2 linked regions of the Saccharicrinis fermentans DSM 9555 = JCM 21142 genome follow. The protein of the gene in region 1 interacts with the protein of each later gene in a pairwise test. Links are inferred from orthologs where the notes say so. Each region holds a gene or a part of one and is shown on either strand. Other genes may lie near its edges. The genes, in order: ribD and accC.

Region 1 (3,198 bases):
TGTAAAGCCAATTTCACGGAACAAAGCACAGGTTTCCTTGCCCAATGCTTCATTGATTTCGACATATAAGAAGCCATTGCTTTTTAAAAACTGATAGGCCAACTGAGCTATCTTACGGTAAAATATGAGGGGGTCGTTGTCAGCTACAAATAGAGCCAAGTGAGGTTCGTATTGTAATACATTGTGGTGCATCCATTCTTTTTCCAGTATTCGGATATAAGGGGGGTTGCTGACTATAATATCTAGTTTTTGTGTGGGAAACACAGTGGGTTGTAGCGCGTCGTTTAATTGATAAGTTATTGTAAGGTCGTTTATTCTTGCATTGTCTCTGGCAATGCTTAGCGCCTCGGGCGATATGTCCCAGGCACTTACTTCTGCCTTAGGTAAATTCTTTTTTAGAACCACGGGAATACATCCTGAACCAGTACCAATGTCTAATATGCTGGGTGCGGGAATGGTATTGTCTTGGAGTATCCACTCTACCAGTTCTTCTGTTTCGGGTCGTGGTATTAATACATGGCGGTTTACCTTAAATGTCAGGCCGTAAAAAATAGTGCTTCCTATGATATGCTGTATGGGTTCGTATTGCGTTAGTTGATGCAGTGCGTGACGGCAGAAATCTTGCTGCTCTGCATTGAGCGTTTGTGTTTCCTTCATCATAATATCTGTTTTTGTGAAACCAAGTAGGTGCTCAAATATGATCCAGATGAAATTTCTTATCTCCTCTGGAGGATAAATACCTTCCAGTTCTTTTTTAAATTGGGCAGATATCTGTTTGATGTTGGAAAAATCCATGAATTACAGCTAATGTTTTTGTAGTGGCGCAAAATTAACCATTTTTGTATAAGATTATGCATTGATCTTTTATTTCTAACAAAGTAAAGTACTTGTGATGGATACCAATATGATATATATGCAGCGTTGCCTTCAATTGGCGCAAAATGGATTGGGAAATACCTACTCCAATCCGATGGTGGGCTCGGTGATTGTTTATGACCATAAGATAATAGGCGAGGGTTTTCACCATAAAGCCGGGCAAGCGCATGCCGAAGTAAATGCCATTCATTCTGTAAAGGATAAGGAACTGTTAAAGAAATCTACCTTGTATGTCAACCTGGAACCTTGTGCGCATTACGGTAAAACACCACCCTGTTCTTTGCTTATCAAAGAGAGTGGTATACCCAAAGTGGTAGTGGGTTGTACGGATACTTTCTCAGAGGTGGCTGGAAAAGGTATTGAGATGTTGCGCCAAGCTGGTGTGGAAGTTATCGTTGGTGTGTTGGAGAAGGAAAGTCGGGAGCTGAACAAACGTTTTTTTACTTTTCATGAAAAAAAAAGGCCTTATGTTATTCTAAAATGGGCTCAAACGCTCGATGGCTTTATTGATATTGATCGAACAGTAGAGCATTATGGCCAGCCCACATGGATCACCAATGAAATAGCCAAAAAATTGGTACACAAATGGAGGAGTGAGGAGCAGGCCATACTGGTGGGAACAAATACTGCTGTAAAAGATAACCCATCACTGACTACACGTCAATGGCCCGGTAATAATCCACTCCGGATACTCATTGACAGGCAAGGTAAGGTGCCGAACGGTCATCATATTTTAGATGGAGCCACTGATACCATTGTTTTTTCTGCGCAGAAGGCTGGGGTACACGGAAAAACGAAATATGTACAGATAGATTTTCGGCAAAATATTATTCCTCAAATACTTCACGTCCTGTATGCACATCAACTTCAATCTGTAATTGTTGAGGGTGGACGGCAAGTATTACAAAGTTTTATAGATGGTAATTTGTGGGATGAGGCGCGGGTATTTATTGGAGATGTGATGTTTATAAATGGTGTTGAAGCTCCAAAACTGAATGTGTTGCCTTTTCATGAGGAAGAGGTGGGTAATAGCAGATTGCAATACATGAGAAATTTCAGTATGCAATAAGTGGTTTTAACCGTAATTAGTTTTATTTTTAAGATCAAAGAATTTATAACCGTATCTGTTTATTATGTGGTGGACCGAAAATTGGGATTCTTTAGTCTATTCTTTAGTCTTGCTATCTTATCTGATATCTATTCTTGTGGTTATTGGAGTGATGGTATTGGAAAACCGTAGCCCCTTAAAGTCGCTTTCGTGGATATTGGTGCTTTTGTTACTACCCCTGCTAGGTGCTGTGCTGTATTTCTTTTTTGGGCAAAATTTGCGCAAACAAAAAATTATTAGCCGCAAAGGACTTAAAAATCATGACTATATCAGAGAAGTGGCCGATTTGCAGACCAAGGATCTTTCGCAGTTTTATGGACTAAATGATGAAATACTGGAAGAGAAAAAGCGAATTATTCAGTTACAGTTGAATAATAGCCATTCGGTGATGACTGCGGGTAACAAGGTGCAATTGTTGAACAATGGAGGGGATAAATTTAAAGTATTGTTTGAAGAGCTTGAAAAAGCCAGACATTTTATTCACTTGCAATATTATATCATTGAAAAGGATGAGGTAGGTAAGCGTTTAATGGATTTGTTGGTGCGTAAAGCCCAAGAAGGCGTGGAGGTGCGGGTAATCATGGATGATGTGGGTTCTTGGGAATTTAAGAGAAAGGATCTGCAGGAGCTGCGGGCATCTGGCCTGGAGATTTATTCTTTTTTGACGGTGCGTTTTCCAACCTTTACCAGTAAACTCAATTATCGCAATCATAGAAAGATAGTTGTTATTGACGGTTTGGTTGGTTTTTTGGGTGGTATCAATGTGGCCGACCGTTATATTCATGGCGATCCTAAATATGGAATATGGCGCGATACCCATTTGAAAGTCGAAGGTGATGCGGTGAATAGCCTGCAAACGATCTTTTCTATCGATTGGTATTTTGTAAGTCAGCAGGAACTCTCTGATGAAAAATATTTTCCAGCCAAGGAGCCTTTGGGTAATAAGATGGTGCAGATAAGCTCCAGTGGTCCAGATACGGATTGGCCTGGTATTATGATGGGGTTTTTCAAGATTATTACCACCGCCAAAAAATACGTATATATTGCGTCTCCTTATTTTATGCCCAGTGAAAGTATCCTGATGGCTTTGAAAACGGCCGCCATGGGAGGTGTAGATGTTCGGATTATCATTCCTGAAAAATCGGATGCTTATATTACTAAGCTGTCGTCCATGTCGTACCTGAAAGAGATGATGCTAGCAGGGGTGAAGTTTT
Region 2 (3,238 bases), 1.5 Mb from region 1 along the record:
TCACCTCCGACATTCAATATTTTAGATCATTTCAAGCTTTATAAACAAAGCCTATTGCTGACTTCCCGGTACCGTTCCACGCATTCCCGCTACATCGCGATCGAACAAATAAAGATTTTGTCCTTGCAGTAATTTCAACTTATCGATGATGTTTCTTACGGAAGCTTCTTCTTCAATTTGCTCCGTCACAAACCACTGAATCCAGTTATGAGTGGTAAAATCTTTTTCTTCCAAACAAACACCAACAATTTCACTGATACTTTCGGTCACATATTGCTCATGCTCTAATGTTCTTTCAAATAACTCCTGAACATCGGCAAAATCTGCTGGTGGTTGCTCTACCGATGGTATAACGGCTTTTCCTCCTCTTTCGTTAACATACTTCATAAATTTCAGAAGATGTATTTTTTCCTCTTCGGCCTGTGCATACATCCATTCAGAAACGCCTCCAAATCCATTTGTTTCTGCCCAAGATGCCATTGACAAATAAAGGTTTGACGAATAAGCTTCCCTTTCTATTTGTCTTACTAAAATATTTTCTACCGGTTTTTTCAACATAATCTTATCTGTTAATTCTTAATTTTCATTCCACACTCCAAAATTATAATAATTCAGATAAAAAAGTATGGTTTTCAGTAGCCCTTCAGCTATTTAGAATACTTCTACACAAACGCCCAAATCATCATTTGCATCCACCCCTAAGTCATCCTTCATGCATATAAAAGACAAACAAGTATTTAATTTTCAAAAATAAGTTCATATCTTAAACAGATGTTAAATTAAAATGAATGATAAAAAAAATCCTTGTAGCAAACAGAGGCGAAATAGCGGTACGCATTATGCGTTCCTGTCGCGAAATGGGCATTTTATCTGTAGCTGTTTTTTCGGAATCTGACCGTACATCCATGCATGTACGCTATGCAGATGAGGCCTATTGTATTGGTCCTTCTCCTTCAAATGAGAGTTACTTAAAAATGGGAACTATCTTAAATGTAGCTATAAAGGCTAAGGTAGATGCCATTCATCCTGGTTATGGTTTTTTATCTGAAAACGCCGAGTTTGCCAGAAAAATTGAAGAAAAGGGCATCCTGTTCATCGGTCCAAGTCCCCATGCCATCTCTGCCATGGGCGACAAGCTCACCGCCAGACAATTGATGGAACATTCTGGAGTACCAGTGGTTCCTGGGACCCAAAAATCACTCAGCTCCAAGGATGAACTCTATTCCCTAACCCAAGAGATAGGCTATCCGGTCATGATCAAAGCCTCTGCGGGCGGAGGCGGAAAAGGAATGCGGCTCGTCAAAAACAAAGCAGAGCTGGAATCCTCCTACAACATGGCAAAATCAGAAGCGCTATCGGCCTTTGGCAATGATACGGTGTACATCGAAAAATACATAGAATCGCCACATCACATAGAATTTCAGATATTGGCCGACAAACAAGGTAATACCATTCACCTTTTCGAACGGGAATGCTCAGTACAAAGACGCCATCAAAAAGTAGTAGAAGAAACCCCATCACCTCACATGACACCTGCCTTAAGAAAAATCATGGGTGAATATGCCATCAAGGCAGCTCAATCAGTCAACTATGTAGGCGCAGGTACCATTGAGTTTTTGGTAGACAACAAACACAACTTCTACTTCTTGGAGATGAACACCAGACTACAAGTTGAGCATCCTATTACAGAAAGAATTACAGGAATAGACATCGTCAAAGAACAAATTAACATTGCAGATGGCAAAGCCTTAAGTTATCGTCAAGATGAGGTCATCATGCATGGCCATTCCATTGAATGTAGGATTTACGCCGAAGATCCGCAAAATAATTTTATGCCCAATCCAGGTTTCATCAAGCACATTAGTGAACCCTTAGGTTTGGGAGTCAGGACCGACGGTTATGTCTACATGGGCTATGAAATACCTATTCATTACGATCCAATGATATCAAAACTGATCATCTGGGCAAAAACAAGAGACGAAGCCATCGCTAGAATGAAAAGAGCACTATACGAATACAAGATAACCGGCGTAAAAACCTCTATTCCATTTCTGGAGAAGATCATGGACACTCCGGATTTCAAAAACGGTAAATACGACACTCACTTCATCCAAAACAATGCCAAATATCTGCAAATAGAAGAACCATGTGAAAAGGAGTGCCAAGATATTGCCATGTTTGTGGCTTACCTTGATTTTAAGAAAAAGCAACAAACACAGGTACAAGATAATGTCACCAACAAACCTTCGCCATGGAAGGAATTTGGTAAGAAAAGAAATATGTTAAGATTTTAAACTTGTAGTATGCCTTTAGAACTAAAAATAAAAGATAGGAAAGCAAAGATAGAAGTACTCCACCAAGAAGACAGTACCTATCATGTGAAGATCGATGGTAAAGAATACCATTTGGATGTATTACAAGTTGAGTCATCGGTATATTCAGTCCTCTACCAAAATCAATCCATTAATTTGGAGATGATCGAAGGCGACAATCCCAATCAATATAAAGTAAATACCCGTGCCGATCAATTTACAGTAGACGTGATAGATCCCGTAACCAGGTACAAGTCATCACGCTCCAACGCGCATAAGAGTATCGAACAAATCATTGTATCTCCCATGCCCGGAAGAATCGTCAGCGTACTGGTAAAAGAAGGGGACCCCATTGAAGAAGGCCAAACGGCTTTGATCGTTTCCGCCATGAAAATGGAAAGCGAGTACAAGGCTCCAATATCAGGGGTGGTATCCAAAATACATATTTCAGCAGGAGACACCATTCGCGGTGGAGTTCCACTCATAGAGATCGAGCCTCAGTCCCGCTAACACAGCAGTGATTGCAAAGACAAAACAAGCCCAAGCATCCTCCTTTAAGATGATGGTGGTTCGTGGAATGTGAACGTAAAAAACAATTTTTAAGCACACAAATAGAAACCTTTAAGTTAACAATATGCTATCATTAGACGATAAATACAAGATTTACGAAGACAAAAATAGAGAAGCAGAGATTGGAGGCGGGAAAAAGCGCATAAAAAAGCAACACGATTCCGGAAAACTCACGGCACGAGAAAGGATAGATTTATTTTTAGATAGCAACACTTTTGTTGAGTTGGATAAGTTAATCACCCATTCCTGCCATAATTTTGACATGCAAAAACAAATTATTCCGGGCGATGGAGTAGTTACCGGATACGGTAAAGTAGATGGTCGCTTGGTATATGTTTTCGCACAGGATTTTACCG

Evidence for each region.
Region 2: the proteins of ribD (region 1) and accC interact in binary tests that used the Escherichia coli proteins (3 or more experiments, as listed by UniProt). The link is inferred for Saccharicrinis fermentans DSM 9555 = JCM 21142 from one-to-one orthologs.

The regions. Positions count from the first base shown.
Region 1 is NZ_KI912107.1:4,224,229-4,227,426, reverse strand. Bases 57-2,918 are described here. They hold ribD (bifunctional diaminohydroxyphosphoribosylaminopyrimidine deaminase/5-amino-6-(5-phosphoribosylamino)uracil reductase RibD), read left to right. Parts: upstream 57-892; coding sequence 893-1,945; downstream 1,946-2,918. Other genes in these bases: cls (cardiolipin synthase), read left to right, coding at 2,010-2,918; prmC (peptide chain release factor N(5)-glutamine methyltransferase), read right to left, coding at 57-795. In the rest of the region: more of prmC, read right to left, coding at 1-56; more of cls, read left to right, coding at 2,919-3,198. UniProt on the Escherichia coli protein: Converts 2,5-diamino-6-(ribosylamino)-4(3h)-pyrimidinone 5'-phosphate into 5-amino-6-(ribosylamino)-2,4(1h,3h)-pyrimidinedione 5'-phosphate.
Region 2 is NZ_KI912107.1:2,771,511-2,774,748, forward strand. The notes cover bases 140-3,041. They hold accC (acetyl-CoA carboxylase biotin carboxylase subunit), read left to right. Parts: upstream 140-788; coding sequence 789-2,294; downstream 2,295-3,041. Other genes in these bases: CYTFE_RS0111070 (ferritin), read right to left, coding at 140-558; CYTFE_RS31660 (biotin/lipoyl-containing protein), read left to right, coding at 2,304-2,822; CYTFE_RS0111085 (acyl-CoA carboxylase subunit beta), read left to right, coding at 2,947-3,041. In the rest of the region: more of CYTFE_RS0111070, read right to left, coding at 52-139; more of CYTFE_RS0111085, read left to right, coding at 3,042-3,238. UniProt on the Escherichia coli protein: This protein is a component of the acetyl coenzyme A carboxylase complex; first, biotin carboxylase catalyzes the carboxylation of the carrier protein and then the transcarboxylase transfers the carboxyl group to form malonyl-CoA.